DNA from 4 places in the Pseudoalteromonas sp. S1650 genome. Region 3 is predicted to be linked to each of the others. Evidence: predicted binding sites of a transcription regulator. Region 3 holds the regulator's gene; each other region holds the start of a gene.
The links. Region 3 encodes sigma-54, which starts transcription at its own class of promoters, with help from an activator protein. Its sites were predicted from a motif close to GTTGGCACGNNNNTNGNNT; they were not measured.

Region 1 (8,202 bases), on a different contig from region 3:
TATTGGAATAAAGTGATTGCCTACCAATTTTTATTTTTAACCTCACATATGGCGCCATAAAAGATGCTTCAACGTATTCTGGTGTTAATTGCTATCGGCTTTTTCGCTTTTATTGGTTGGGTTATTTATCTTGCCAATACTGGTCAAAAGTCGGTGTTTTTCGAACTCGTTGCTGCCATTCCTTACGGTGATAAGTTGGGGCATTTTTGCTTATTTGGACTACTTACGTTATTCATAAACCTTGCCTTTAAGTTTAAAACATTGAACCTTGCTGGACGGCCTATTTATTTAGCTGTGTTGATTGTGAGTACGTTTGTGATTTTAGAAGAGCTAAGCCAATTTTTTATTGAATCGAGAACATTAGACTTTGTTGATTTAATTGCAGATTTTACTGGTATCGCAATATTTAGTGCCATATCTGCATGGCTTAGCAAAAAGTTATATCCACCCAAGGTCTAAACTTTCAGTGACTTGTTAGGTTTCGTCTATACTCAGTATAGTGCTAGCCTAAAAGTTGCGTATGAACAAAAATACCTCAGATTATTTGTCAGATATTATTGAGCTATTACTTGATGCTGTTTGCGTAGTAGATGTAAAAGGCACCTTGCTGTTTACTAATCCAGCTTTTCAAACCATATTTGGTTATACGCTCGAAGAAGCTATAAACAAAAAGATGTTAGACTTTGTTTACCCTGAGGATAGAGCAAAAACCATTAATGCTATCAATCAGATAATGACAGATAATCTACATCCAAGGTTTGTAAATCGGTGGGTGAAAAAAGACGGTACTGTGGTCCATGTTTTGTGGTCTGTCTATTGGTCAAAAGAAAAGCAAGTCAGAGTGGCGATTGCTCATGATATAACAGAACAGAAAAAGCTTGAGCAAAAACTCATATTCATGGCTGGGCACGATCCACTCACTAATCTCCCTAATCGTAGCTTTTTAATTACCCAACTAGAGGAGTCACTATCCACTGCTAATACTATTTCTGCAATTATTGCGGTATTGTTTATCGATATTGATGGCTTCAAGCAAGTCAATGATATTCACGGCCACAGTGCTGGCGACAAGCTATTAAAAACTATTGCCATGCGAATTCGCCATGTATTGGATAAAGACGACATAGTTGGGCGTTTGGGAGGGGATGAGTTTGTAATTGTTGTAAAAAGTGTAAAACGCAAAGCTGATGTAATAAAAATTGCTGATAAACTAAGTCGTGAAATATGTAAGCCTTTAGTTTTTAATGATGATGAACTGTGTTATTCCCCAAGTATTGGTGCAGTTCTATTTCCAGAGCATTATGGTGATGCAGAATTCTTAATACAGTGTGCAGATAAAGCTATGTACAAAGCTAAGTATGAAGGGGGTAATCGCTTGGTGTTTTATAACGAGGGAATAAAGTTATCAGGCACTAAAAATATTAAATAGTATTAATAGCTTTATCGGAAAAATGTTTTAACCTATTAATTTGTTTTCTAACGCATTACTATTGCGCGAAATGAAATATTAGTTAGCCTTTAATGATTCATTGAAGGAGTGAAACTATGTTAAAGCGTAAAATAACAACAACGGGTGCTTTGTTTAGCTCATCGCTGTTATTGGTCTCGGCAGCTCATGCCACAACACCTCAATATAAAGATCAACAAGCTTTGCATGATATTGCAAGTGCTGTTTCTAAAACACGTATAGAGCAAGATATTCAAACGCTGGTTGATTTTGGCACTCGCCATACTCTCTCTGAGACGAAATCAGATACGCGCGGTATTGGTGCTGCAAGACGTTGGATCAAGTCTGAATTTGAGGCGATATCTAAAGCTTGCGGTAACTGCCTAGAAATCATCGAGGTAAAAGACACTATCTCCGGTGAAAAGCGTATTCCAAACCCGGTTGACGTGGTCAATATTGTGGCTATACAGCGTGGTCAAGTTGATGCAAATCGTATGGTTATAATGTCGGGTGATATTGACTCGAGAGTGTCTGATGTTATGGACTATATCTCAGATGCGCCAGGGGCTAACGATAATGCATCTGGAGTGGCTGGCGTGCTTGAATCGGCGCGAGTTTTATCAAAGTATAAATTTAACGGCTCAATTGTTTACGCAGCATTATCTGGTGAAGAGCAAGGCTTGTTTGGCGGTAAAATCTTAGCTAAATATGCACAAGAGCATGATTGGCGTGTTCATGGTGTTTTAAACAATGACATGATTGGTAATTCAACGGGCATTAATGGTGTAACAGATAACACAACTGCACGTATTTTCTCTGAAGGCACACGCGTTATTGAAACGAAAGACCAGGCTCATAAACGCCGTTTTACGGGGGGCGAGGTTGACTCAGCAAGTCGTAACCTTGCGCGCTACATAGATACAATCGCAGATCGTTACATCGAGAATCTAGATACCATGTTGGTATATCGACTCGATCGGTTTGGTCGAGGAGGGCATCACCGTCCATTTAACGATGTTGGCTTTGCCGCTGTGCGTATTATGGAGACAAACGAAAACTATAATCAACAGCATCAAGACTTACGTACTGAAAATGGTATTACTTATGGTGACACCATTGACCATGTTGATTTTGCCTATGCAGCGAAATTAACGTCACTCAATGCAGTAACAATGGCATCAATGGCATGGGCTCCGGCGCCACCAACGGGTGTTAGTATTTCAGGTGCAGTAAAGCCGAGTACAACATTAGCGTGGCATAAAAGTGATGATCCAACGGTGGTCAGTTATAAAATCTATTGGCGTTATACCAGTGAGCCACAATGGCAGTTTAGCCGCGATGTAGGCAAGGTAACCGAAGCAACCCTTAAAAATGTTGTTATCGATAACTACTATTTTGGTGTTGCGGCTGTAAACAAAGACGGTATTGAATCACCGGTTGTATTTCCTGGCGATGTTGGCGCGTTCGAATGGTCAGACAAATCAACTAAATAGCAATCGTTAAGTCATAGCGGACACCACCCAGTTCGCTATGAGCTGCTGTAATACGCCAGTTATGGGCTTCGACAATTTGTTTTACTATCGCAAGCCCAATTCCTGAACCTGACTGTTTCACTGTTTTTAAGTCAGGCACTCTATAAAGATGGTCAAAAATCTTTGCTAAACTCTCGTCGCTGACGCCAGGGGATGAATCTTCATAGCAGATTAAAAGCTGTGTTTGGTTTTGGCTAATCGTCAAATTAATCTTACCAGGGTGATTTGTGTACTTAAGCGAATTACTGATTAAGTTTGCAAATAACTGTGAAAGCCGTGTTGCATCGCACTCAAAACTTAGTTCATCAGCAACATTTTGTGTAAATGTCACTTCAAATTTTTCAAGCTGGATCAGCATATCTGCGTGTAAACTTTGGAAATACTCAGCCGCATTAATTGTTGTTACGTTGAGCTGAAAACTGCTTTGTTCTAAAAGTGAAACTTTATTTAAATCAGTCACTAAAGTTGCCATGTCGGTGATTTTTTGGTTAAGCTTTTCGTATGTAAGCTCATTAAATTGGGTTAGGCCTGCTTGAAGCGTTTCAAGGTGTAAGCGCAACCCTGTTAATGGACCACTTAGTTCGTGAGCTACTTGTGATAATAACTTACTACGTTGACTGATTTGTTTATCCAGATAATTTCGGCGCTGTTCAATAAGCTGTTTTCTCTGTCTTATTCTTAATAAAGCAATGCCCATTGCAGCTAAAAGCAGGCTAAATAATAAGACGCTGTATAAAATAGCTTGACGTTGTGCGGCAATAGCTTGGCTTTTTTCATTGTCTTGGAGTTTTAAATCTTGTATTGCTAAATCGCGGTCGCGCATTGCAATGGAGTTTTGTAGCTCAGCTAAACGGTGGTTGTAGTTGTTACGGGCAAAGCCTTTTTCAAGCTCTGTAATAGCACGTTGATACGACAGGGCTTGTTTATAATCAGCTTGTTTTTCTGTCACAGTTATCAAATGTTCTAGGGCAATGATTTGCTTTTGCAGCTTATTTTTTTGCTTACTTAACTGGTAGGCTTGCTCAGCATAATGTTTAGCTTGTTCGTGCTCAGTAGAGCCAATGTACAGCTTAGCTAATGTAAGTAATACATCTATATATAAGTGATCGTCTTGCTTGATTTCAATGAGCACTTGTTTTTCAATGCTTAATGCTTGGTCAGGTTTATCTATTTCGAGCAAATTTATCGCAATATTATGGTTTGCCCAGGCAGTATTTCGCGTACTGTTATAACTAGCGAAGACCTGCTTAGCCTCTTGTGCGTATGCAAGTGCTGCAGGGTAGTTTTTAAGTCCATATTCGCATTGGGATAGCTTAACTAAACTATGTCCGATATCAGACAGTGAACCCGTTTGCCTATCAAAACTAAGGGCTGTAATAAACTCGCTCTTTGCTTTTTCGTATTGTTCTAAATCTAAATAACTTTGGGCAATTGAATAACTTATACCTGCTTGTAATGAAATAGACGGCGACATTTGCTGAATAACTTCACGGCGTTTTAGCTTATATTCTAGGGCAAGGGTTAACCGGTCTAACTGTTCAAGATTACGCGAATAACCATGGTAGAGCATTTCTTTTTGCTTTAAGGATAATTCTCGATTGTTGTCGTGAATATAAACCTCAAGCAAGTTCAAGGCTGCTTGATATTCACCTGCATTATGATAAGCACTGACAAGGCTCGCAACGGCATCAATTTCGTAATCGGTGAGTTGCAAACGCTGAAACAGCGCGACATTTTGTTGAGATAAGTGAATTGCAGATTCTAATTTATTTGCGCTATATGCCAATCGAGCTTTGACTAAATATAATTCGCTATAAATAGAGGTGTCACTTTTATATTTTGGAGAAGACTCAAGTTCTTCTACTATGTTTTGCGCCTGTTGAAACTGACCTAGGTGTATATGAACGTGAATTAATCTAACATTAAAGCTTAATCGCTCAGCAAAACTGGCAGATTCAATAAGGCGTTTATCTATATTTGTTAAATATTTATAGCGTTCTTGGTAATCGCTTATTGTTCTAGCTTCATCAATGTGGCCTTGTAAAGTTGACGCAATTGATGCAAATGACAAGGTACAAAGCAGAATAACAAGAGCTTTAAAGTTCATTATTAACATTTATTATTATTTTTTCTGAAGCAATTCTAGCACATCATGCTTTTGTGTTGAGTAAATTTGTTTTTTGTGATTAAAAAGAATTGCATTTTGCGATATAGATAGTTGCATCTTGCAAAAAGAATCTACAAAAAATATTTAAAACCTTATTTTTTAATGAGTTATATTTTGGAACAATTGCTGCTTTAAATAATTACATAACCACAGGAGAGTGTAATTATGAAAAGCAAAATACCCGTCTGTCTTTTATCAGTGCTTGCCACTAGTTATGTAAGCGCAGCTCCGTTTGAAGAATGCCCAAGTAAAGCATTTCTAATACAAGGTACACCTGCACAAATGTTTGGAATTGATTTGGTCTCTGCTAAAGCGACAGTATTAGCACCGTCATTAAACTTTAGTGACGAAACAAACAATGAAAGCGTAAATGCTGTGGGTTTTAACTATAAAGACCAATATATGTATGGCTTTAGTAAGCAAAGCCCTAAGAGTGTTGTCAAAATTGGTGATGATTATCAACTAGAACGACTCGTGGTTAACGGTCTGCCTGATACTAACTTCTATGTGGGTGACATCCATGTAAATAGTGAAACTAATCAGGCGGTATATTATTTGTATCATCCCAAATTCGGATTGTACGGTATTGATTTGACAGAGCCTGCTGATGAATATCAAGCTGATTTAGTTGCGGGTTCAGCTAGCTGGGGGTTAGCTATTTATGATTTTGCTTTTCATCCTAATAGCAACCTTTTGTATGCAGTTGAATCAAATGGCGACTTATACGAAATAGATCTTAATAATCTGACACCCACTTTTGTGGCGAACTTAGATATAGCTGGTGATACCGGAGCGAATGGTGCTGGGTATTTTGATGTAAAAGGACAGTTTTATTTTAGTAATAACCGAAGCGGTAAAATACACAAAGCAGACCTTAGCATTAGCCCTGTAAACGGTTACACGCCAACTGCTGCGGTGTTTACTTTAGGGCCTACATCAAATCAAAATGATGGTGCACGCTGCGCAATTGCTGAGGTAAAGGTAACGGATAATTCAATCGATTTTGGTGATGCACCTGCTCCTTATCAAACCTCACTCGAAGACAGTGGCGCAAGACATTTATTTGACCCAAATGCAGATCAAACTAATTTGGTTTACTTAGGTGCTACAGTAGATGGCGAGAATATTAATACACGTTCAGACTTACTTTTAACACCTGATGATCAATCAGATGACGGCGTTAAGTTCGTCACTGATTTGGTAGCAGGCAATACCAGTCAAATTATTGTTACCTCTGCAAATGACGAGACATATCTATACGCATGGTTTGATTGGGATCAGAATTACCAATTTGATGCGGATGAAATTACGGTGTCTAAATATCGGTTAAACCAAGGCGATAATAGCATTTTGGTTAATGTTCCAGATGATGCCGTTATGGGAACAACCTGGTCTCGCTTTCGTGTAACTGATGGTAGTGAAACCAATCCAATTACAGCAACTGGTGGTGTTATTGGTGGGGAGGTAGAAGATTACTCTGTAACAACATTGGGAAGCCTAGTTTACCCAGGAGAAAATAGCTGGGTAACACTTGCATTTGAGGATAAATGGCCATTTTCTGGAGATTATGACTTCAATGATTTAGTTATAAACTATCGAACTACAATTATAGATCAAAATGGTGTGGCTACAGGTTACAAAATAGAAGGTGAGCTAGTTGGGATAGGTGCTGATTTTCATAATGGCTTTGCAGTTAGGTTATATGAGACTGTGGAAGGTTCAAATGATAAACGCATTTTACGTAGCCAAATTAATGCTGAAAAAACTAGTTTACTGATTAATGGTCTTGAACAAACGCACGAGATCTTAGAGCAAAATACTGAAGATGCTATTTTCGTGATTATGCCTGATACTTGGGATTACATTGATAAACAGTCTAATTGTAATTATTTTAGAACCGAGACGGGTTGTGATAGCAATAGTAAAGTCACGTTTTCATTGTTTATTGATTTATTACCAGGTACAGCGACCGCTGATGCACCTAAGTACACATTAGATCCTTTCATATTTGCAGCTGATGGACACTATCATGGTGAAGCCTTGGTTGGTAAAGACCCTAGAAGCTGGGAGGTTCACCTTAAGAATCAGCAGCCGACAGAAAAATTTGATATGCAACTATTTTCTTTCGCAGAGTCTGATGATGCATCTGACAGTGCGCAGGGCTTTTACTTCCAAACCGAAACAGGTCTACCTTGGGCAATTGAAGTAGGTACTTCTTGGGCTCACCCTAAAGAAGGGGTAGATATTACCCATGCATACAGCGACTTTAAAGCATTTGCAGAATCAAAAGGGCAAGAAAAGCCAATGTGGTTCAACAATGCTAAACCTGCTAACGTGATTTCAAGAGGAGAATAATTATGAAACATTATACTTTAGTGATCATAAGCTTAATGTTAGCTGCGTGTGGTGGCGGTGGTGAAGGCGACTCTGCAACGGAAAGTGCTGGAACAAATGTAACGCAAGCACCTACAACAGATACAACGCCACCTGAGACAACACCTCCGGCTACTGGCGTGGATCCTGAGACGATGAATGATTTAACGATTGCTCCTGAGTTTAATTTAAGTAGTAAATTAGAGCTCGATGTAGATGTAGATTTGAATATTGGTGACACCAGAGCCTTTTTAAACATATGTCTTAAAGGCGACGACGATAAAGCCGATTATAACCAGTGTTTGCTTCGTGCACCATTGGTACAGAGCAAGCTGTCATCTAGTTTAATGTTAGCTAACAGTGGATTAGAGCTGGTGGCCGAGGTGTGGTTTTATGACACTCAGAGTGAGCCTTTACGTTATTATTGGAAAAATGATAGTGAGCAGCCAATGGTGTTTACGATTAGGTAAGAGTGATCGATTCTTTACGTAAATGAGTTTAATTTGTAAGAATCTTATTTTCAACAGCTTGAAGAGGAATGAGTGATGGAATACATAGAGCAAGTGTTAAAATCAGTAAAGAGTTCTAATCCAAATGAAACGGAGTTTTATCAAGCTGTTGAAGAGGTTCTGTCTTCGATTAATCAATATCTCGAGATTAATGATAAGTATCAAAAAAACTCT
Region 2 (8,202 bases), on a different contig from region 3:
ACATCTGGAGACATATCAGCAAGCTGATCATTAATTTGCTTGGTAAACCCTTGCATTACTGCTACCACGGTCACAACTGCAGCAACACCAATAATAATGCCCAAGCAGGTAAGGGCACTACGCATTGCATTGGCTTTAATTGCCATCAGTGCTGCTTTTGTGCCTTCCATTACAGCGATAGCAGATTTAAACATGTTGTCTTGCTCCTTCGCTTTTGCGGGTATCACTAACAACTTTGCCATCAACTAAACGAATAACACGTTGGCAGTGATCAGCAATATCTTGTTCGTGAGTAACCAAAATAATGGTGTGTCCTTCGTTATGAAGCTCATCAAACAGCGCCATGATTTCAGTGGTGGTTTTACTATCTAGGTTACCGGTAGGCTCATCACCAAGTAGAATATGGGGCTTAGTAACTAGTGCGCGAGCTATAGCGACACGTTGACGTTGACCACCAGAAAGTTGGCTTGAAAGGTGATTCACCTTATCGCCAAGACCAACCCGTTGTAATGATTCGAGCGCTTGTTGCTTTCGCTCTTTGGCTGAGATAAATCGATACACTAAGGGCTGCATAACATTTTCAAGGGCGGATGCTCTTGGTAATAAATTGAAACTTTGAAAAATAAAGCCAACACTTTCATTACGCTGATGAGCAAGCTCCGTTTCGGTCATGCGCTTTACGAGCTTATCTTTTAAATAGTAGTCACCACTGGTGGGAGTATCTAAGCAGCCAAGCAAGTTCATCAGGGTTGATTTACCTGAGCCGGAAGGGCCAATAATGGCAACATACTCATTTTGAGCAATTTCAATATTAATATCATCAAGGGCTTTGAAAACTTGTTCGCCCATTTTGTATTGTTTATTGATATTACTGAGTTTGATCACCACAGACATTAGCTAGCACCTTTTTCAGGGCTGTTTTTAACGGCTACCGTATCACCCTCTTTAAGTGAGCTAAGTGGTCTAGCTGGGCCGATAACAATACGATCTCCTTTTGCAACACCGCTGGTTAGTGCTTGTTCGATATCTGAAGAAATACCTACCGTAACAGCTGTTTTAGTTACTGTGTTATCTGCGTTAAGCTTCCAGACAAAGTAGCTATCATCCTCTTTTTGAATAGCTTCAATAGGCAGTTTTAAGCCGTTTTCGGCAATGCTTGTGGCGATTTCTGCGCGGCAGCTCATTCCGGCATAAAGCTGGCGGTCAGTGGCATCAAGCAGTACCTTGACTTTAAATGATAAGCCTTGTGAACCAGCTTGATTTTTTGCTGATGTGCCAATGTTTATGACTTTACCAGTAAAAGGTTGATTTGGGTAAGCGGCAGCATAGATATCTGCATGTTGGTCTAGTTTGATACCGGCAATATCGGTTTCATCCACTCGAAGTTCGGCTAATATTGCGCTGGGGTCAGCTACTAGCATCAAGTCTGAGCCAATAATGTTGGTTGTTCCCGCAATAACGGTTTCACCTTCTTTAATATTTACCGAAGCAAGTAGGCCACTCATTGGAGCGCGAAACACGCTTTTATTTAAACGGTCTTCAGCAATCAATAGTGATGCTTGGGCTTGGTTGTAAGCTTCACGTTTTGCTTCAATATCTATTTTTGCTAAATCGCGGGCATTTTGTAGGTTTTCATACACTTCTTGGCCAGCAAGGCCAACTTCATAAAGCTCTTTTTGGCGGCTTAATTGGCGCTCAATATTTTTTAATCGGGTTTCGCTATGTTTAATATCGATTTCGGTCGCACGAAGCACGGCTTTATTGCGGGCAACTTCAGATTCAAACGCGGTCGTATCTAAGCGCATAAGAATATCGCCTTCAGTGACACTTTCACCTTCTTCTACAAATACTTTAGCTACACGGCCAGTCACTTCTGAGCGCAGTTGCACTTGGGTGTTAAAAACTAGGTTACCAGAGGCTAAAATTGAATCGGCAATATTGCCTTGTTCAACTTCTGCAATATGCATTTCTGGTGCATCTTTATTGCCTGTGACTTGTTTTGAGATTAGTAAAGCGACAAATGCCGTAACAGCGAGGCCAATTATAATGGCTTTTTTCATCTTTCTTCCTTGGAAGTTAAGAGCGGCATATTGCCGCTCAAAGCAGAATTAAACGAGAGCGATTACAGTCCAAATACCGTAAATAACAATACTTGGTAAGGCTGCAAACAGTAGCGCCTTATTGAAAGTGAAATTAGTCCAGCTCTTTAAACCGATAGCTGCGATGAAAATACCCCAAATAGAAAAGATATTGAGACTTTCAAGTAAGGTGTAGAATGGGTGGCCAATTTCTAAACCAATTAAAAGTTGGTTAATCGAAGCATAGTTAAATAACGTCTGTGAGATTTGGTCGGTACTCGCAGTTAATACTAAGATGAGTAAACCTAGGCTTGAAATAATCATTGGCATCATAGTCCACACACCAAAGCCATACCACGCACCATAGCCATAATTAGCTTCTGGGTCTTGCTTAGATACAAATAGGTAGTAGCCTGCCATTAGAGCATTAATAACAGCCAAACCAATAATGCCACCAAACATAGCAAACCATACTTGCATATCTATGGTTTGCTCCATGCTTTGGCGAATCATTTTTTGTTCTGCAATGGTGGCATCAACACTGGCCGCTGCCACTTGTTGATCTATTAAAAACTGCGGGTCAGCCTTATTGTAAAAAGCAAACATGCTGGCAGCGAGAATGCCGGCAAGTAAAATAAAGGCAACAAAAGACCAACCTTTTGCCTCTTTTAAACCATTAAAGGCTTTGCTTGGGCTGATAAAAATATCAACCAAAGCAGTCATAACATTTGACGATTTCATTTTTTATTCCTTGTTTTATAACATTTGTTTTTAGGTACTAAAATATCCTGTTTAGTAACAAATTAGCAATCTATTTTGTAACTGTATGTTAACAGCTGTGATTGGTAAATCTGTGATATGGTTAAAGAGTTAATTTGAGTCGAATTTATTAGGAAAAGTAGGTCGTTATGGTGAATAACAATGATCGTTGTATTGATGAGTTGGTATTAGGGTTCTGGCGTTTGCTAGATTGGCAGATAACGCCCCAGCAATGCTTAAGTTTTTTAGAAAATGCAATTGAAATGGGGGTGTCACATACCGATCACGCTGACATTTACGGTGAATACGGTTGTGAAGCTGAATTTGGTAAAGCACTTAAACTAAAACCAAGTATTCGTGATGAAATCAAAATAATCACAAAGTGTGGTATCAAGCCTGCGTTTGCAAGCCTAGGGCTACAAGGCAAAGCAAATCATTATGATTCAAGTGCCGCGCATATTATTGCCTCGGCACAGCAGTCACTTAAAAACTTCAGCACTGATCGTTTAGATGTATTACTTATTCATCGCCCTGATTACTTGATGAACGCCGATGAAATGGCACAAGCATTTAATACCCTAAAAGCAAATGGTGATGTGCTTGACTTTGGTGTATCTAATTTTACCCCATCGCAACTTAGCTTGTTGCAGTCGCGTTTAGACTTTGAGCTTGTGACTAATCAAATTGAGTTTTCTCCGTACGAAATGAAAGCCCTTGATGATGGCAGCTTAGACCAATGCCAATTGCTTGATATCAAACCTATGCTTTGGTCTCCATTAGCTGGGGGTCGCTTATTCTCAAGTGAAGATGAAAAAGCGGTGCGTTTACGTGCAGTGTTGGAGCAGGTTGGGGCTGAAATTGGCGCCACAGCCATTGATCAGGTTGTTTATGCTTGGCTGTTAATGCACCCAAGTGCACCATCTGTGGTACTTGGTACGGGTAATATTGAGCGTGTTAAATCAGCTGTTGACGCTAAGCAGCTTACTATGAACCGCGAGCAATGGTATCGCATTTGGCAAGGCTCAACTGGTCATAGTGTACCATAAGTGTATTGATATAAATGAGAAAAGGGCCTTAACGGCCCTTCGTGTTGCAGCAAGTAACACATTCTTTATAAAGTGAAGTCAACCGCGTAAGCGACGTACACTTTTACATCTGAACCATCAATGTCGTTGTCTGAAAGACCGAAAGTAAAGCCGTCTTTCGACACTGAAACACCGTAGTCGATGATGTCATCATCACCAATGAAATCCCCTGAGTAATGACCTAGGTGAAGGGCCATTTCTGCACCGGTACTGCCAACTGGGAAGCTGTAGTCAGCATTTAAATAAAGTGAATCACCAAAATCTGTACCGTCACCGCTTGCTGCTGATGTTGCTAGGACAGCTGCACCAAAGGTGAAGCTACCCATGCTAATGCTACCGTAGATTTCTGAGAAGTCTGCATCTGTGTAAGATGCTGCATCTGGGTATGCATAATAAATGTAGCCAACATCGTAGCTAAAGGTTTCATTGATTTCACCGCCAAAACCAGCATAAAGGTCTAGCTCGTAAGTCATGTCGTCAGCCCAGCTAGCATTCGACACCCAAGTACCCGCATAAAAGCCAGATTCACTTGCGTAGTCGATACCACCTTGGATTGCAGCATCACCACCGCCTTGCTCTTGACCACGCCATAAGTAGTTTGAAGTTGCCGCAGCGTTTGCTGTGACTTCTGCATAGCTATATGTTGAGCTCAAAGTTAATAGCGCAAGGGCGCTTGCTGCGACCGTTTTTTTTAGTTTTAGCATGTTTCTGTATCCTGTTGTTATGTTGATTTTGTCCCATTTTCAGATTGCAGTCTGGTTATTATTTGAGGACATTTTCTATGTGTTGTCTGGATACGATATTGCACTGGTTGTGCCAAGTTAATTTCTAACGGGATATTTTATGCTTAAAGGCTTTAAAAACAGGCTTTTAAACTTGTTTAATTGTGAAAAGGATGGTTATTTGAATTGTTCATGCGCACATGTGTGGTGCAAAAAATAACCCGGTTGCACAATTGCGAAGCAACCGGGTTTTGCTTATTTGAGAGTAACTTAGCCGAAAATTGCACGCATTAGACTAATGGTTTCTTCAACACTGCGGCCTTTTTCAACTTCACTGATGATTGAATCGCGCTTAGCTTTGATATGTTCAGGGATATCATCACTTGCTAATGCTCGGTCCACCAGTATCTCTGCTGATTCTTTGCCACGGCGTACGGTCTTTTTACCTGCTGAGCTCGTGGTACTCTTAGGTTTGTTTAACAACTTAATATAGTTAGAGTTATCAGCGGTACTTTTATCTGCATAATAAAAGAAGCTAGGCAATAGGGCTTTGATTTCAACCAGAGATTGTTCAAGCTCATTTGCTGCACTGGCCATTTTGAACCAAGGCATGCTATGTATTGCTTCGACAACATCTTGCCAGTAGCGCTCAAAATCACGGTTATTAAGCTTAGTAATGCCTAATGCCGCACAAAGGGCATCAAGTTTACTATTTACGATTGGTGTAAACACGTCAGGTCGGCGCATCGCAAGCAAGCGAGTAGCAGGAGCAAGCGTTGGCTTTTCATCGCTGCCATTAAATGCCATGAAGTAAGCAACCATAAAATGCTGATAATGTTCTTGCGTTACTTCACCCTCAGCTGGAATGTGTACAAGCGCCTCATCGAACGCACCAGGTAAATCACTCAACATTTGGTGGAAACCTTTCGCGTTCTTGGTAGAAGCAAACCATTCAACGTCGAAGTTATAGCTGCTTGGATCAAGCGAGGCACTGTGTTTACCTGAAAACGCTAAACGGTCTTCTGGGATCATCTCTTTTAGGGATTGCGATTTAATTGCAGCAATGTAATTAGCTAAGCGTAGTTGCTCATCAAGGGCTAAAAGCTCTTTATGCTGCTCGATGAAGCCTGCAATAACAGGCCATGGCGCAACCCTTAATGTTTTTAACTGCAAAAAACTGATTGCAGAAATTAATAAGTCATGAAGTTTTTTAAGAGTGGGTAATTGCTTATCTTCTAACAGATCGTAGTTAATGCGATCGCGGCTTGCACTTAATAGCTCATAGCACCAACCTAAAAAGTCTTCAGGGTGGTTTTCTACTTTAACTGCCATAAGGTTTAAGCTGATATCAGAGGCTTGCTTGAGGATATTTTGATAAATTTGACTTTCTTGCTCGCCAAGCGCCATTTTTGACGGTGAAATAAGCAGTTTCTTCATGCTTAATCGATACTCCAGTTTTGACCAAATTGGGTTGTTTAATTTTAGTACACAGGGTGCAAAAACAACAGGGTCGTGCATCATACCGAAGTAATGAAATGATGCAATCTTACTGATAATTTATAAGTAAGATTGCGACTGACGTGGTTTATTAATCATGGTCATCGAGTGTAAATAATTGCTCAACACTGAGTTCAAACTGAGCAGCGATTTTTAACGCGATAATCACTGAGGGTATAAAGCGGCCTGTTTCAACTGTGCTAATGGTTTTACGTGATACTGCAATAGCATCAGCAAGTTCTTGCTGCGATAATCCCTTTTCTTTGCGGAATTTAGCGATATTATTTTGCACTTTTATACCTAGTCTCTACTTTGCCAAAGAATTGATACGCCATATATCAAACACATCAAGGCAAGGTAAAATGTGGCCATCATGCTATGAGATACATTTAAAGCAAGTTCATCAGACAATAAAAAAATAGCCCCCATGCTAAAAAGCAATCCAAGCACAACATGTTTATAAGCGATGGTATCAATCGTATTTAAAAATTCATCCTTATAAGTAAGGCGATAACCAAGTTTCCATGTAAATCCCCCTCTAATCACAAACATAAAGAAAGATCCTAAAAATGCGGCAACACCAATAAATAGTAAAAATACTGATGTTTGCTTGAGCATTGGGTAAACACTAATAATTAATAACGTGACTCCCATGAATATTGAAAACCATGCGTTATGACTCATAAACTTTTCTTCCGTTTTGATATCTTGCTTAGACATAATCGTTTCCTTTTATTTTAAACTCAAATGTAACCTACAGGTATCAATGTAACCCTAGGGTATCATACGATCAAGATCATTTTGTAACCTACAGGTATCAAAAAGTTTCAGCGCTGATTCATATTCTTGTACCTAAGCTTGTTTACAAACCTTTTTGTGTGTTCGGCAATGCAATTGCGCCTAACTCCCGCTATGATAAGAACATTGTTTGCCCATTTTTAAGGATGATTATGAAAACCTTACTGAAAATTGTTGGTGTCATCTTCGTATTACTGATTGCATTGGTAGTCGCAGCACCATTCCTAATACCTACAGACGCGATATTTAATAAAGTATCGGAGCAAGTAGAACAAACCACAGGTCGTAGTCTGACTATTAATGGCGATAAAAAGCTGTCGGTATTTCCATCATTAAAACTCGAATTGAATGATGTGCACTTTGCCAATATGCAAACAGGCTCGCAAAAAGATATGGCAAGCATGCAGCAACTTGCTATCCGTATCCCGTGGATGTCGTTATTTGGCGGTGAGTTTAAGCTTGATAAATTCGTTATTAACGAACCAACGATTTTGTTAGAAACCGATAAAAATGGTAAAGCAAACTGGCAATTATTTGATGCGGTTGCTGAGCAACCACAGACAGAGCAGCAAAAGAGTTCTGGCGCTGTTAACTTACCAGATAACTTTGATATTGAACTTGGTGAAGTAGCAATCTACGGTGGTACTTTCACTTATCTAGATGGTAAAACTGGGGCAAAGCAACAGATAAGCGATTTAGAGTTAGCCATCTTACTACCTTCTCTGCGTAAGACCTTAGAATTAAAAGGCGGTATTACCTATATGGGTGAGCGCTTTGATTTAGATGTCACCCTAGATACACCTGTTAAAGCGATTGAAGGCGAAACCTTTAATGTAAGCACTGAGGTTGATTCGCGCTTAGTCGATTTAAATTTTAAAGGTGCGATTGCAGAAATGGGTAATGACGTGCAAGGGCTTCTTTCTGTTAGTGGTGACTCTGTTAAAAACATTGCGAGTTGGCAAGGTGTTGAGCTTAATGCAAAAGAAAATGCGTTTAATGCCTTTAATGTAAAGGGTTCAATGCACCTAAAAGGACAGCAGTTTAAGCTTACTGAGCTACTTGCCACCCTCGATGAGCTGCAAATTAAAGGTAAAAGCGATATTAAGCTTGGTGACCGCTTAGCTGTGAATGCCGATATTGATTTAGGCATGCTTGATTTAAACCCTTACCTACCAGAGGGCGTAGCTAAAGAAGAACATACAGAACCTGCCGCAGATGCACCAGCACAGCCAATTGTTTGGGATGATACTGCAATTGATATGA
Region 3 (8,202 bases):
TGGATGCAAACGGCGAGTTTCAGAAAAGCGCTTAATTAGGGTTTGGTCATCACTATCTAGGTAGAATAGTGTTGGGTTTGCAAAACCTGGCAGGTACTCAAGAATATCATTAAACTCTTGCTGCTCTTTCGGTAAGTTACGTACGTCGATACTGACGGCAATTTTGTCATAATTATCAGAAACACTTCGCACGAGCGAAGGCAGTAGGTTGACAGGAATATTATCAACACAGTAGTAGCCTAAGTCTTCAAGAACTCGTAAAGCGACCGATTTCCCCGAGCCTGAGCGACCGCTGATAATTATTAATTCCATTTATGCCTCTGATGCAATTACTTGAAATAGTTGCTGATCGCTTGTAGCACTTCGCAACTGTTTACAAAAATCTTTATCTTTAAGTCTATCAGCAATTGTTGACAAGGTCTTCAAGTGCAACTGGCAATCGCCATCTGGTACGATGAGTGCCACAAAAATATCAACGGGACGATTGTCTATCGCATCAAAATTGATGGGAGATTCACTGACAATAATAAATGCATGAGGTTCATCAGCACCACTCATTCGACCGTGGGGAATAGCTATTCCTCGGCCGATACCTGTACTACCTAACTTTTCCCTGTTCAGAAAAGCATCTAGGATATCTTGTTGAGATAAATGAGGAAACTGCTGGTGAGCTAACTCGCTAATATACTCAAGAATTCTTTTTTTGCTATTAAAAAGGACCGCAGCTTTGCTGCAGTCCTGATTAGTAAGTGAACTAAGTTTCATAATTTAATGTCGAGCTAATTTCTCTTTATGCTTAATGACTTGGCGATCAAGTTTATCGATCAATGAGTCAATTGCTGCGTACATATCTTGATGTTCTGTAGAAGCGAACAACTCGCCTCCGTTTACATGTAAAGTTGCTTCTGCTTTTTGGCTTAATTTTTCTACATCTAAAATGACATGAACATTATTAATATGATCAAAATGCCTTTCTAGTTTTGCGAACTTAGTGTTTACATAGTCTCTTAATGAATCAGTGACTTCTACGTGACGACCAGTTAAATTTAGTTGCATAAGCATTTTCCTTCTATGTAAAACGTCTAAATCAGACTTTTACGCTGATTAGACGGAGGTATTGCTAGAGACTCACGATATTTTGCAATTGTACGTCTAGCTACTTTAATTCCTTGCTCAGCCAATATATCTGCAATTTTGCTATCACTCAATGGTTTAACCGAGTTTTCTGCAGCAACTAACTTCTTGATTAAAGCGCGAATTGCTGTAGAAGAACACTCACCACCATTTTCGGTGCTGACATGGCTTGAGAAGAAATATTTCAACTCAAAAATTCCCCTTGGGGTATGCATATATTTTTGTGTTGTAACCCGAGAAATCGTCGATTCATGCATTTCGACCATTTCAGCGACATCGTTTAGCACCATTGGCTTCATTGCTTCTGGGCCATGTTCAAAGAAAGCTTGCTGTTGTTGCACGATACAGTTGGTCACTTTTAGTAAAGTATCGTTACGGCTCTCTAAGCTCTTAATAAACCACTTTGCTTCTTGTAAGTGAGAACGAATAAATTGGCTGTCGCTACTTGATTTAACAGAGCGAGACATCGCTGCATATTGGCTATTCACTCTAATTTTTGGCATACAATCTGGGTTTAACTCGACTACCCAGCGGCCTTTCACTTTTTTCACTGATACATCGGGTATGACGTACTCAGATTCTTCGCGTACTATGCTATCCGCAGGCTTAGGATTTAAGCTGTGAATGAGCGTCATCACTTCTTTAAGCTCGTTTTCTTTAAGCTTAGTCTTTTTCATTAAAGTGCGATAGTCGCGACTTGCTAATAATTCGATATGCTCAGATAAAACCATTTTAGTTTCAGCTAAATATGGCGTATTGGCATCGAATTGACGAAGTTGTATACACAGGCACTCTTGTAAACTTCGCGCGCCGATACCAACTGGATCGAATAACTGTATTCTTTTTAAGACAGCTTCAACTTCATCGAGTTCGATTTCTTCTTCATCATTATTTTGATTAAAGCTTTCGACAATATCTTCGCAGCTAACCGTTAAAATACCTGAGTCATCGATAGCTTCAACGATGGCAACGGCAATCGCTTCATCGGTAGGACTAAATGGTGTGAGCTGTAGTTGCCACATTAAATATTCTTGCAGTGTTTCTGTTGAAGCACCTTGGTAAATAGACTCGTCTTCAGGCATTGGCCCAGACGATGTTGATGGGGCGGCACTCATGTACTCATCCCACGTAACATCCATAGCTAAGTCATCGCTAACCGTATCCTTACTCAGAGCATCACTGCTTTCTTGCTCGAATTCGCTAGGTGCTTCGTCGGCAGACGCGCTGACTTGTACATCGTCAGACTCCGCTTTTTGCTCATTCTTACCGATGCTTTCTTCGTTGTAATCCGCTTCTTCCACTTCAAGCAGAGGATTACTATCAAGCGCTTCTTGAATTTCTTGCTGGAGATCCAATGTACTGAGCTGCAACAAGCGAATGGCTTGTTGCAGTTGTGGAGTCATTGTAAGTTGCTGGCCCATGCGCAGCTGTAATGATTGCCTCATGTATCCCTAACAATCCTTTTTAAGTTATCGGTAACGGTGAAGACACTGTTATCGATTTATTGTCATTGTATAAGTCTAGCAGATGCTCTAGTCGGTGGCGTAATGGTTACAGCCTGAATTGCTCGCCTAGATAAACATCACGTACAGTTTGGTCAGCTAATACGTGCTCAGGTGTCCCTGATGCAATTAGCTCCCCATGAGAAACAATGTAGGCTTTTTCACAAACATCAAGGGTTTCTCGAACATTATGGTCAGTAATAAGTACACCAATACCACGATTTTTTAGGTGCTCAATAATTTTCTTTATATCTAACACCGAAATAGGATCAACACCAGCAAAAGGCTCATCTAAAAGGATAAATTTAGGATTAGCGGCTAATGCACGTGCAATTTCAACGCGGCGTCGTTCACCACCTGACAGTGCCATACCTTGGCTATCGCGAATATGTTGAATGCTAAATTCATCTAATAAGTTGTTAAGCGTCTCTTCGCGCGTTGTTTTGTTAAGATCTTTGCGGGTCTCTAATATGGCCATCAAGTTTTGGTAAACTGTTAATTTTCGAAAAATAGACGACTCTTGTGGTAGATAACCAATACCTAAGCGCGCACGGCTGTGCATTGGCAAAAGCGTGATATCGTTATCATCGATGCTTATTTTTCCTTTGTCGCTTGGTACGAGGCCTACAATCATATAGAAGGTCGTTGTTTTACCTGCACCATTTGGCCCTAACAAGCCAACAATACTGCCCGCTTCAACTTCAAGACCGACATTTTTAACCACTTGGCGGCCTTTGTAGCTTTTAGCTAAAAGCTCTGCTTTTAATGTGCTCATGGTTGGCCTTTATCGTCTTTTTTATTTTCTACAGGCACTAAAATAGTGTGTACACGATCTGTTGAGTTTTCGTCTTTTTCTGCGCTGATCAGCTGTTGAGCCATATCATAGGTAATGCTTTTTGCCGTTACTTTTTGACCCGCTTGAGTGACTTCAGCTTCGCCATTGAGTGTTAAGAAGCGTTTCGCAACATCATAACGAACTTCTTCGGCGCTGGCGCTCATCACGGTACCATCAGCTTGCTTTTCTTCGAAGTAAGCTGGTTTGCCTGTAGCGATAATTAATTCGACTGTACCTTCGGTGTCACCGCCATGTGCCTCAAGTCGCTCTGCTGTAATGCGACGATCACCATGCACGATCTCTACGTTACCTTCAAATATGCCAACGCCATCTTTTAGTTTACCGACTTGGCGATCTGAGCTAATGCTAATTTGAGCGCCTGTTTGCTCGGCAGCTGCGCCCGAAAAGGCAATCAATAAGCTTGGGATCAGGAGTAATTTCTTCAGTTTATTGGTCATAGTATATGGTTCGTGTATGGTTAGTTAACTCAACAATTTCGGCTTTTAAATCGGCTTTTAAGCCTTTACCGGTAATTTTTAAATTCGGTCCTGTTAGTGTTACAGGTTGCTTTGAAAACATCGTCATTTTATCAATGTCGACATTAATATTTTCTGCTTTTATGTCTTCGATCATACCGTTATGGGTTAAGTTTTTAGCAACTACATCCCCTTCAAAAATCAGCTGATCATTTTCGTATAAAGTAGCTTCTTTGGCTCTTACTTGCCAAACTTGCTGATCGCTATAAATAGTAAAAATAGGTTGTTCAAAAAAGGTAAACCCTAATTGTTGATACAACTCCATTTTTGCAGCTGCCACTTTATGACTAATTTTACCTTGCTCGTCATAAGCTGTTTGCTTTAGAGCAACGGCAGTGTAATCAGGCGTTGCGATGATCTCGTCTTCACTAGTTATTGTATCAGTTGACTGGTTAAAGTACGGGTACCATAACCACACCATGCAACAGACAAAAACAATACTCAGTAAAATACGGGCTATATTCATGCGCTGGTTCCATCGCTAGTTAACGGCTTGCCGTTTTCTAACATCAGTAAATCAGTTAATTCACGCACGGCTCCAAAGCCACCCGGTAATAATGTGGTGTAATGAGCCAGCTTCTTGATGAGCGGGTGTGCATCGTTTACTGCGACAGCAAAGCCAACTTTTTCCATAACTGGTAAGTCTGGACCATCATCACCAATATAGGCAATCTGTTCATCTGTCAGCCCCAGTTTATCCTTTAACTCTTGATAAGCAATCAGCTTATCTTCTTGTCCCTGATAAATGTGCTGAACTGTTAGGCTAGTCATTCGCTGCTGAACTATTTGTGAATGGCGGCCAGTAATCACTGCCACTTCAAAGCCACTATTAATGAGTGCTTTAATACCAAAACCATCTTTAGTATTGAATGCTTTAAGCTCTTCGCCATTATTACCCAAATAAATTCGACCATCAGAAAAAACACCATCAATATCACAGATTAATAGTTTTATTTTTTGAGCACGCTGACTCACATCAGGGCTCAGGGGCTGGTATAGTTCGGCGAATGTCATTGCTTAGAGAACTCCTGCTTTTAATAAGTCTTGCATATTAAGGGCACCAATTGGTGTGTTGCTTTGATCCACCACAATTAAACCATTAATACGTTTATGCTCCATAATATTTAAAGCTTCAGCCGCAAGCATGTCAGGGCGAGCCGTTGTGCATGAACGGGTCATCACTTGGCTAATTGCCGTGTTATGGATATCGATGCGCTGTTCTAAAATACGGCGTAAGTCACCATCAGTGAATAACCCGGCTAACTTTTCATCTGCACCAATCACTGCGGTCATACCAAGGCCCTTGGCTGACATTTCAATCAATGCATCTTTGATGCTTTGGGTTTCGCTAACGATTGGCGTTGCGTCGCCTGCGTGCATCACATCATCTAATGTAAGTAATAAACGTTTACCTAAGCTGCCACCAGGGTGCGAAAGTGCAAAATCGTCGGCAGTAAAACCTCGGGTTTCTAGTAGCGCAACCGCCATTGCATCGCCCATAACCAAGGTTGCAGTGGTGCTTGCCGTTGGGGCAAGGCCTAACGGACACGCTTCTTGGCTAACTTTGATGCACACATGAACATCAGACAGTTTTGCCATTGTTGAGTCTGGGTTGCCTGTTAATGAAATCATTTTTGCGCCAATGCGCTTAATAACAGGGATAATACTGAGTACTTCGCTGGTCTCACCTGAATTTGAAATACACATCACCACATCGTCGCGGGTGATCATGCCTAAATCACCGTGGCTAGCTTCGCCAGGATGAACAAAAAATGCCGGAGTGCCAGTACTTGCAAGGGTTGCAGCAATTTTATTACCTACATGGCCAGACTTGCCCATACCAATCACAATAATACGACCTGTACATTGGAACATTAATTGGCAAGCATTATCGAAATCTTGATTTATATATTGCTCAATTTCTTGTAAAGCTTGTGCTTCAATTTCGAGTACGCGCTTACCCTGCGCGATAAAGCTAGGTTGTGTCATTAATTATCCTACTTGGCTGAAAATATAGCCCTGATATGCAATAAATGCGACTAACAGTAAGCCACCTTCTACTCTATTGATACGACGAGCACCTTTAAAGTTCAATGACATGGCAATCAATACAACGGTTGCTGCAATCATGATAAGTGCATCGCGGTTTGCCGCAGAAGGGTCAATAATTGAAGGGTTGATAATACCCGCAAGAGGTAATACGGCGAGTAAATTGAAAATATTTGAGCCAACGATATTACCAAGTGCTAAGTCGTCTTCGTTTTTTAAAACCCCTGCAATACAAGCCGCTAGCTCTGGTAAGCTGGTACCAATAGCAATTATGGTTAAGCCGATAACAAGGTCAGATAGACCAAAATATTTTGCGATATCAACGGCTGATTCAACTAAAAAGTGTGAACTGACTGGTAATAAAACCATACCGATGATTAACCAGAATATGGCTGATTTGGTACTGACATCGTTCGGAACGTCTTCACACGCTTCGCTGACAAATGGGTCATCTTGGTTTTTAGCACGCAGAGACACAATAACTAAGCCACCAATGAACACCGCAAAGGCAATCATCAATGCAATGCCTTCAGCGAACGAAAAATAGTTATCTGAGAACACATACCAAGCGGCTACTGAGATTAACAGTACCAGCGGCATTTCGCGTTTGAGTGTCATTGAAGATACTGAAAGAGGGCGCAGTAAAGCTGTGACACCAAGTACAAGTAAGATGTTAGTAATGTTAGAGCCGACCGCATTACCTACCGCAGTATCTGTTTTACCGGCAAGTGCCGCTGATGCAGATACCATCATTTCAGGGGCTGATGAGCCCATAGCAACAACGGTTAAACCAATGATTAGGGTGGGGATCCCCATATTTTTTGCCAGTGCAGCCGCCCCATAAACAAACCGATCAGCACTCCAGACGAGTGCAGCAAAGCCAATAATTAAAATGACAAAAGAAGTCACCATTGTGATACGCCAACATTACTTATACAGATGACTGCAAATAGTAACAAAAGCGAGCCTGAAAGTATAAGTAAAAGAATGGGCTGGCAAGCATAAAGCGTGCTTGGTAAGGAAACTAAATTTCAGGTGTCGTTAAGCTCTTTACAGCTAGCTTTAGAATTTATTGATAGAAAATATTACAAAATTTTACGATTTGTTTTTTCCATCTTGACTAAAAAACCCTTAAAATGGCAAAACTAGTGAAAAACGTTATGGAGAGCGACTTGTCGCAATCAATAGTAGAAATCAAGGATGTAACCTTTTCACGGGGCGATAGAATCATATATAAAAATATGAGTTTTAACATTCCGAAAGGCAAGATTACCGCTATCATGGGACCGAGCGGCATTGGTAAAACCACCATGTTACGCTTAATTGGCGGTCAGCTGAAGCCTGACTCTGGTGACATTTTATTTGAAGGCAAAAGCATTCCTAGCATGACTCGCAAGGAACTATACGCCGCCCGTACCAAAATGAGCATGCTGTTTCAAAGCGGCGCTTTATTTACCGATATGTCAGTGTTTGACAATATCGCCTTTCCTTTGCGCGAACATACTCAGCTTAGCGAAGATTTAATCCGCCTTGTTGTTTTAATGAAATTACAAGCTGTTGGCCTGCGTGGTGCACAAGATTTAATGCCGTCTGAGCTTTCGGGTGGTATGGCTCGTCGTGCTGCTTTAGCGCGTTCAATTGCCCTTGATCCAGAACTTATCATGTATGATGAGCCTTTTGCTGGTCAAGATCCTATTTCCATGGGTGTGCTTGTTAAACTTATTAAGTCACTGAATGAGGTGTTAGGTTTATCATCACTGATCGTAACTCATGATGTAACAGAAGTAATGAGTATTGCCGACCACGTGATCATCATTGCTGATCAAGGAGTGATAGGCGAAGGGTCACCTGAGCAAATGCAAAACCATGAATCTGAGCTTGTGCAACAGTTCTTAAATGGTTTATCGGATGGCCCTGTGCCATTCCATTTCCCAGCTCCTGCGTATGATGATGAATTACTAGGAGTGCATAATGCTTGATCTATTCCAGAAGTTAGGTCACAAAACGCTAGGGCGCTTTGCCGCGCTTGGTCGTTCTACTCAAATGCTGTTTGGTGCACTCGTTAATGTGCCAAACTTTAAAAAAGGCACACCTTTACTTGTTCGCCAATTATATATGGTGGGCTCGCAATCTCTTTTGATCATCA
Region 4 (8,202 bases), on a different contig from region 3:
TCGCAGTAGATGGCCATAAAGCAGCACGTGATACGTTTTTTGCTGGTGGTTCAGAGTTTGATATTCAGCAAGCTTACCTCATGGCTACCCGCCAGAGTGAAAACGAAATGCCTTACGGTAATATCGTTGCACTAAATGAGAACTGTGCAATTTTACATTACACGCATTTTGAACCTAAAGCGCCGCAAACGCATCATTCTTTCCTTATTGACGCTGGTGCAAACTTTAATGGTTATGCTGCTGATATCACACGTACTTATGACTTTAAAAAGTCAGGTGAATTTAGCGACTTAATTAAAGTAATGACTGAGCATCAAATCGCTTTAGGTAAAGCATTAAAGCCAGGTCTATTATACGGTGAATTGCATTTAGATTGTCACCAGCGTGTAGCGCAAGTACTAAGCGACTTTAATATTGTGAAATTACCAGCCGCTGAAATTGTGGAACGTGGTATTACATCGACGTTCTTCCCGCATGGTCTTGGTCACCACCTTGGTTTACAAGTTCACGATATGGGTGGCTTTATGGCTGATGATACAGGTGCGCACCAAGCACCACCTGAAGGTCATCCTTTCCTACGTTGCACTCGCTTAATCGAAAAGAACCAAGTATTTACTATTGAACCTGGTTTATACTTTATCGACTCGTTATTAGGTGACCTTGCGCAAACTGACAACAAACAGTTTATTAACTGGGAAAAAGTTGAAGCGCTTAAGCCATTTGGCGGTATCCGTATTGAAGATAATATTATTGTTCATGAAGATAGCCTAGAAAACATGACGCGTGATCTACACTTAGATTAACGATAAAGGTTCGTGAATATCGGGGCCAATAGGCCCCATTTTTTTAGATAAGCAATTATGTCTGAATACCAATATCCGGCTGAGCCGGTTTTTTACCAAGAAGAAATCAAAAAAAGCACCTTTATTGTGCATATTGCCCACACTCCTGATCTTGCGGCAGCAAAAGCCTTTATTAAAGAAATTCAAGATAAATACAGCGATGCTCGTCATAATTGCTGGGCACATGTTGCGGGTAACCCCGGTGGCAGTCATGTGTATGGTTTTTCTGATGATGGTGAACCCAATGGCACAGCAGGTAAACCAATGCTTAATGTATTAACAGGTTCTGGTATTGGTGAAATTACAGCGGTGGTAACCCGTTATTTCGGGGGCATCAAGCTTGGTACAGGTGGGCTAGTTCGCGCTTACGGCGGTAGTTTAAATAATGCCATGCGCGAGCTTAAAACCATTACCAAGGTACCGAGTGTTGAGCTGGTTGGCCAAAGTGATTACAGCGTACAAGGTGCAATCGAGCAGTTATTAAAAAATCAGTATCAGGTGCTTAATATCGAAAAACAATTTGCAGAGAACATCACTTGGCAAATTGAAATCGATAGCCGTCAGGCAGAGCAAGCGATTGCTGATATCCATGAATTGACTCATGGCGAAGTTAGCCTAAAAGTCAGAAAAGTTTGAAATGTAAAAATAATACATTCCGTTTACTTACAATTAAGCCTGTAAGACAATAAACTGTATTAGCTAAACATTTAATAAGAAAGCGATACGCCTAGATGCAATTTCGTACCATAATAAAAATTCTCGGCCAGCTGGTGGCGTTATTTAGTATCACTATGGTGCCACCGGCACTGGTGTCTTTGATCTACAAAGACGGTGGTGGTGTGCCATTCGTTCTCGCTTTTATCTTTAGTGTTGTAATTGGTTTAGCGGCTTATTATCCAAACCGTCATGAACATGGTGATCTTAAAGCCCGTGAAGGCTTCTTGATTGTGGTCTTGTTCTGGTTAGTACTAGGTACCTTCGCTGCGGTGCCTTTAGTGTTCTTACAAGAGCCTAACCTCTCCCTAGCTGACTCCGTATTTGAGGCCTTTTCTGGGCTGACAACGACAGGGGCTACCGTACTTACGGGCATAGAATACCTACCTAAATCAGTGCTCTTTTATCGCCAGCAACTGCAATGGCTAGGTGGTATGGGGATCATCGTACTAGCGGTCGCGGTACTGCCTATGCTAGGTGTCGGTGGTATGCAGCTATACCGTGCAGAAACACCTGGTCCGGTTAAAGACTCAAAAATGACACCGCGTATTGCCGATACTGCAAAGCACCTTTGGTATATCTATGTATCGCTGACGATTGCCTGTACGCTTGCATACTGGGCTGCAGGGATGGATTGGTTTGATGCAATATGTCATGCATTCTCTACGATTGCGATTGGCGGCTTCTCTACCTACGACGCATCAATGGGGCAGTTTGATAGCCCATTAATTAACTTTATCTGTGTCGTGTTTTTGCTGATCGCAGCCATTAACTTCTCGCTGCACTATGCAGCTGTATCGTCACGCAATATTCGTGTTTATTTACGCGACCCTGAATTCAAAGTGTTTTTATTGATTCAATTAGCCTTAGTTATTGTCTGCTTTACTGTGCTGTCATCAAATAATATTTATGCCGATGGTGATGAGACTCTCGACCAAGCCATGTTCCAAGCGGTTTCAATGAGTACAACCGCGGGCTTTGCGACTGATAACTTCTCAGCATGGCCGCTGTTCCTACCTATTTTACTTATCTTTTCAAGTTTTATTGGCGGCTGTGCCGGATCTACCGGTGGTGGTATGAAGGTCGTGCGGGTGTTCTTACTTTACCTACAAGGTATTCGTGAACTTAATCGTCTAGTGCACCCGAGGGCTATTTATTCAATTAAATTAGGCCGAAAAGCACTCCCAGATAAAGTTGTAGAAGCCGTTTGGGGCTTTTTCTCAGCCTATGCGTTAGTGTTCGTCATTATTATGTTGGCGCTGATGGGCACCGGTATGGATAACATCAGTGCATTCTCAGCAACCGCTGCTTGCTTAAATAACTTAGGCCCTGGTTTAGGTGAAGTCGCTGCTCATTACGGCGCGATTTCTGATACGGCAAAATGGCTACTTACTATTGCGATGGTATTTGGTCGTTTAGAAATATTTACTTTATTAGTGTTATTTACCCCAACTTTTTGGCGAGGGTAAACGGCGGATAACTCTCTAGGAATGGAGATCAAAAAAGTGCCAAAAACCCAAAAGCAATTAAATTTAGAAAAGTTAACCTGTATTCCTGCTGGTAGCTTAGTTGATGTGGAAATTATCACACCAACAAATAGTAAGCGTGTGAAAACAGAGTTTATTGGCTTGATGAATGAGCAATACATCATCTTAAATTACCCTTCCTCAAAGCGATTGGCGAACGGCAGTGATTTCATCAAAGACGGTGTGATGGTGATTATACGGGCTGTGCTCGAAGCGGGCGGTGGTCAAGTAATTGCTTTTCGCCAGCAAATAAGCGCCTTATCATCGCACCCTTATCGCTTAATCTTTCTTGACTTCCCTCAGCAAGTGCAGCTTTATAGTTTGCGTAGTGAAGCGCGTATTCCTACTTTATTCCCTGCAAACTTAGTGATTTCGGAGCAAAAATTGGCAGGGCTTATTAAAGATATTTCTGTGACAGGTGTGCAGTTTGATATTAATAGCAAGGAGGACTTAAGCGCTTTTAAAGGACAAAGCTGCCAAATCACCCTAAGTAAACGTGAGTTTAGTGGCAAGGTATGCAGCGTACGCAAGCGAGCGGGTGGCTTTATGTTTGGTGTGCAACTTGATACCAGTGAAGATGAAATGAAAAAATTCATGGAAGAGCACTTAATTGACCTTTCAGTGTTGGATAGTTAATGCCAATTCGCCATTTTGCAACAAAATGGCTATTTTCCTCAATTTAACCCTATAGATATTAAAATTATTTTATAAATAAATTTAAATAACCAATTAAATCAATGCATTACTAATTAAATTAATTTCGATTTTTTTCTTTAAGTTTTGTTGTTCAGATAGTATTTATTTTCCAATCCCTAACTTTTCTGTTTTCTAATCCGAATTAATCGCTATTGTCTCCATTTTAATCTTTGTAACTTATTGATTTTAAAGGTGACAAAAAACCAACCACCGAGCTTGTTGCAAAACAGCAACAAATAAATCGCGTTATTTCCCCCTAATTCTCGGTATTTTAATTTAATACACTGATTTTATTGTTCTTTTTAACTTTGGCATCGAAGTTGAAATAGTCTTAGCGAACACAGAGAAAAACTGATTCAGGAACATATCCTTTATCACAGTTGAGACAACATTGAAGGAATAGTGATTATGAAAACGTTACACAAAACTTTAGCACTTGTAGCTCTTGCAACTTCATCTGCAGCATTTGCCGCTGACTTTGACACATTAGATGTTAATGGTGATGGCGCAATCAGCAAAAGCGAAGCATCTGTAAGCGAAGCATTAATGAGCCAATTTAAAGAGCTTGATACAGACGGCAACGGTGAGCTGTCAAAACAAGAGTACTCAAAAGCTTAATTTCATTGTAAGGACGCACTGAAAAGGATTTCTAACTCAAGACAACACATTTTGAAGGAATGACATTATGAACACAGTAAATAAAACACTAGCACTTATGGCACTTGTATCTTCATCTGCAGCATTTGCGATGAGTGACTTCGATACCTTAGATGTTGATGGCAATGGTGTTATCAGCCAAAGCGAAGCATCGGTAGATGCAGAGCTTATGAGTAAATTCAGTGAACTAGACACTGACGGTAACGGTGAGTTATCGAAACAAGAATTTTCAAAAGCTTAATGTGATTAAGCAAAACCAGTTTATTTAGCTGATTAGTTCTGAGCTGCCAAAGACAGCCTAAATGGATAAGGGAATCCATGACAAAGGACAACACTGGAAGTGTGATCAGCTAACACTCTTAATATTGAAGGAATATGATTATGAAAACAGTAAACAAAACATTAGCTTTAATCGCACTTGCATCATCATCAGCAGCTTTTGCAGCATCTGACTTTGACACTCTAGACGTTGACGGTAATGGCGTGGTTAGCAAAAGTGAAGCAGCCGTTGACGCAAAAATTATGTCGCAGTTTAAAACACTAGATGTGAATGGCGACGGCGTTCTTACTGAAGCTGAGTTCTCTGAAGCCGAATAACTGAATTAGTACGTAGTTATACCAGTTTCCACTAAGCAAGGATCTCAGAAACGGATTTCACTCTTTTAAAATTTAAGGTAGTTATTATGAAACAGTTAAGCACAACAATCGCAATTTTAGCACTAGCAACATCATCAGCAGCCTTTGCACAAGGCGTAAGCTTTGCAACGTTCGATACCGACGGTGATGGTGTGATCAGCAAAGAAGAAGCATCTGCAAATATGCAGCTTGAAAAGTTATTTCCAGAGCTAGATAGCGATGGTAATGGCGAACTTTCAAAAGAAGAGTTTGCTCAAATTCAGTAGAATCTTTTAGAAAAGTTAGGTACTTTCACTTCAAGAGTCGTAAAGCAGCTGTCATGGCTGCTTTTTTCGTTTATAAGCGTTCGTTTACAAGAAGATAGCACTTACTTGGAATAGCTTTTCAACAACTGTAATGTGCTTTTTATCAATCAAGAACATGATAACGTGGTCGCCAGACTGTATAACGGTATCGTCATGGGCAATCAGCACATCATCGTTACGTACAATTGCACCAATGGTAGTTCCAGCTGGTAGCTTAATCTCAGCAATAGCTCGACCAACAACTTTAGATGTATGCTCATCACCATGAGCGACAGCTTCAATAGCTTCTGCTGCGCCTTTACGTAACGAATAAACATTAACAATGTCACCACGGCGAACGTGTGTTAGTAGTGCTGAAATAGTGGCTTGCTGAGGCGAAATAGCAATATCAATCTCACCACCTTGTACTAAGTCTACATAAGCGCCACGCTGAATAAGCACCATGGTTTTTTGTGCGCCCATGCGCTTTGCCAGCATCGCAGACATAATGTTTGCTTCATCATCATTGGTAACAGCAATGAAAACATCCACTTGTTCAATGTGTTCTTCAGATAACAGTTCTTGATCAGAGGCATCGCCACAAAATACGACGGTGTTATCAAGCATTTCAGAAAGCTGTGCTGCACGCTCTTTATTGCGCTCAAGCAGCTTAACGCTGTGGTTTTTCTCAAGTGAACGCGCAAGACCTGCACCGATATTACCACCACCGGCGATCATGATCTTTTTGTATGAACGTTCGAGCTTTTGAAGTTCATTCATGACTGCGCGAATATGCTTTGTTGCAGCGATAAAGAACACTTCATCGTCCGCTTCGATAACCGTTGTGCCAAGCGGTTTAATCGCTTTACCTTGACGATAAATAGCCGCTACACGGGTTTCGACATTCGGAATGTGTTCTTTCAAGGCTGAAAGTGCATAACCCACCAGCAAACCACCGTAATAGGCTTTCACCGCAACCAGCGATAACATGCCATCGGCAAATTGTAATACCTGTAAAGCACCCGGATAGTCGATTAAGCGACGAATATACTTAGTTACCAGCGCTTCAGGAGCAATGTAGTGATCAACAGGTAAGTCGTCATTATGAAATAGCTTTTCACGGTACTTTAAGTATTGCTCTGAGCGAATACGGGCAATTTTGGTTGGTGTGTTAAAAATACTATAAGCAACTTGGCAAGCAACCATGTTCACTTCATCTGAACTGGTTACGGCAATAATCATATCGGCGTCTTCTGCGCCTGCGCGACGCAATACATCGGGATGCGCACTGTGACCGGTAACACCTTGTAAGTCGTACTTATCTTGTAGCTCTCGCAAACGGTTACCGTCGATATCGACAACGGTGATCTCATTTTGCTCACCTACGAGGTTTTCTGCCAATGTGCCACCAACTTGTCCGGCACCGAGTATGATTATTTTCATAGCTTGTTCTTATTAGTGTTTTTTAACTAGCTTTGCGTAATAGAAACCGTCACTTTCACCAGGCAGTAATTGCAGACCAGGTAACGTAGGGGTGTCGTTTTCATGCAAAGGTATGTGTTCAGCACTTTGATTATTGGCAAGGAACTTAGCAACTTGTTGTTGGTTCTCTTGCGGTAATACAGAGCAGGTCGCATAAACTAACGTACCACCAGGCTTAAGTAGAGGCCAAATGCTATTTAGGATATCGCCTTGTAAGTTAGCTAGATCTTCAATATCAGATGCACGACGTAACCACTTAATATCAGGGTGACGACGGATCACGCCAGTTGCTGAACAAGGCACATCAAGCAAAATACGGTCGAATTGCTGTTCATCCCACCAGATATGGGGTTGTGAAGCATCGGCACATTGTAGATCGGCTGCCAAGCCAATACGCACTAAGTTTTGTTTAACACGTTCTAGACGCTCGCTGTCGCTATCTAGTGCTAATACGTCAGCGTCGGCAAGTTCTAAGATATGGCACGTTTTACCACCTGGCGCTGCACACGCATCTAAAATGACATCATCATTTTGTGGATCTAAAAAGCGTGCTGCTAATTGTGCCGCTGCATCTTGAACTGAGCAGGCACCGGTATCAAACTCTGGTAATGCGTATACATCACACGGTTTAGCTAGTTTAATACCATCAGGAAAATCAGCATTAAGGATATGCTCAATATCATTTGCTTTAAGCATCTCGCTGTATTCTTGGGTGCTGTACTGCGCTTGGTTTACACGTAACCACATAGGTGCTTGCAACTGATTCGCTTCAAGAATTTCTTGCCAGTTATCAGGATAAGCTGCAGTAACTTGTTTGATAAACCAACCTGGGTGGTTAAATTTGCAAACAGGAATTTGCTTTGCTTTTTCTTCAAGCTCAGCTTGCTCACGTTGGAAACTGCGTAAAATCGCGTTAATCAGACCTTTTAAACCCAGTGCGCGCATTTGCTGAAGCGCATTAACCGTTTCGCTGATTGCTGCATGAGGTGGTACACGCATATGTTGAAGTTGGTAAATACCCACATACAACAAGAACTGGAAAATACGGCGCTTACCTTTTAGTGGTTGATCTAAAAGTTGCTGGCAATAATTTTCTAGGCTAGGTAAATAGCGCAGCACACCGTAGCAAATTTGTTGTAGTAAAGCTTTATCTTTCGGCGATAAACCCTGGCTTGCAAAAGGTAGCTCTTGATTAAGCGACGCGCCTTTATCGACTACGTTGTAAAGGGTTTCAGCAGCAAGTGCTCTTACATTACTCATTGCTTTGACCTAATACTGAGCCAGGCTCGACCCAATCACTGCGACCATTTAAAAAGTCAGTAACAGCCATTGGTTTTTTACCTTGCGGTTGAAGAAGGGTGATTT

Region 1: CWB80_RS05085 (LruC domain-containing protein) is a predicted target of sigma-54. The motif match lies at 5,260-5,278, and genes of this name have one in related genera.
Region 2: CWB80_RS18190 (TorF family putative porin) is a predicted target of sigma-54. The motif match lies at 4,725-4,743, and genes of this name have one in related genera.
Region 4: CWB80_RS14365 (EF-hand domain-containing protein) is a predicted target of sigma-54. The motif match lies at 4,086-4,104, and genes of this name have one in related genera.

What each region holds. Positions count from the first base shown of each region.
Region 1 is NZ_PNDF01000017.1:2,069-10,270, reverse strand. It holds gene CWB80_RS05110 (alpha/beta hydrolase) at 1-60, shown strand, start outside; gene CWB80_RS05105 (VanZ family protein) at 64-459, shown strand; gene CWB80_RS05100 (sensor domain-containing diguanylate cyclase) at 521-1,429, shown strand; gene CWB80_RS05095 (M28 family metallopeptidase) at 1,546-2,940, shown strand; gene CWB80_RS05090 (ATP-binding protein) at 2,933-5,086, opposite strand; gene CWB80_RS05085 (LruC domain-containing protein) at 5,312-7,501, shown strand; gene CWB80_RS05080 (hypothetical protein) at 7,504-7,989, shown strand; gene gdhA (NADP-specific glutamate dehydrogenase) at 8,065-8,202, shown strand, end outside.
Region 2 is NZ_PNDF01000068.1:85,385-93,586, forward strand. It holds gene CWB80_RS18165 (ABC transporter permease) at 1-194, opposite strand, end outside; gene CWB80_RS18170 (ABC transporter ATP-binding protein) at 187-894, opposite strand; gene CWB80_RS18175 (efflux RND transporter periplasmic adaptor subunit) at 894-2,060, opposite strand; gene CWB80_RS18180 (YIP1 family protein) at 2,109-2,819, opposite strand; gene CWB80_RS18185 (aldo/keto reductase) at 2,990-3,883, shown strand; gene CWB80_RS18190 (TorF family putative porin) at 3,949-4,626, opposite strand; gene CWB80_RS18195 (hypothetical protein) at 4,915-6,081, opposite strand; gene CWB80_RS18200 (helix-turn-helix transcriptional regulator) at 6,233-6,433, opposite strand; gene CWB80_RS18205 (hypothetical protein) at 6,442-6,861, opposite strand; gene CWB80_RS18210 (AsmA family protein) at 7,092-8,202, shown strand, end outside.
Region 3 is NZ_PNDF01000115.1:9,523-17,724, reverse strand. It holds gene rapZ (RNase adapter RapZ) at 1-312, opposite strand, end outside; gene ptsN (PTS IIA-like nitrogen regulatory protein PtsN) at 313-765, opposite strand; gene hpf (ribosome hibernation promoting factor) at 769-1,056, opposite strand; gene CWB80_RS21600 (RNA polymerase factor sigma-54) at 1,083-2,579, opposite strand; gene lptB (LPS export ABC transporter ATP-binding protein) at 2,686-3,411, opposite strand; gene lptA (lipopolysaccharide transport periplasmic protein LptA) at 3,408-3,929, opposite strand; gene lptC (LPS export ABC transporter periplasmic protein LptC) at 3,919-4,473, opposite strand; gene kdsC (3-deoxy-manno-octulosonate-8-phosphatase KdsC) at 4,470-5,021, opposite strand; gene CWB80_RS21575 (KpsF/GutQ family sugar-phosphate isomerase) at 5,025-5,996, opposite strand; gene CWB80_RS21570 (calcium/sodium antiporter) at 6,000-6,968, opposite strand; gene CWB80_RS21565 (ATP-binding cassette domain-containing protein) at 7,217-8,035, shown strand; gene mlaE (lipid asymmetry maintenance ABC transporter permease subunit MlaE) at 8,028-8,202, shown strand, end outside.
Region 4 is NZ_PNDF01000046.1:7,220-15,421, forward strand. It holds gene pepQ (Xaa-Pro dipeptidase) at 1-803, shown strand, start outside; gene CWB80_RS14350 (YigZ family protein) at 861-1,478, shown strand; gene CWB80_RS14355 (TrkH family potassium uptake protein) at 1,574-3,025, shown strand; gene CWB80_RS14360 (flagellar brake domain-containing protein) at 3,062-3,718, shown strand; gene CWB80_RS14365 (EF-hand domain-containing protein) at 4,187-4,396, shown strand; gene CWB80_RS14370 (EF-hand domain-containing protein) at 4,464-4,676, shown strand; gene CWB80_RS14375 (EF-hand domain-containing protein) at 4,817-5,032, shown strand; gene CWB80_RS14380 (EF-hand domain-containing protein) at 5,119-5,337, shown strand; gene trkA (Trk system potassium transporter TrkA) at 5,422-6,798, opposite strand; gene rsmB (16S rRNA (cytosine(967)-C(5))-methyltransferase RsmB) at 6,811-8,097, opposite strand; gene fmt (methionyl-tRNA formyltransferase) at 8,090-8,202, opposite strand, start outside.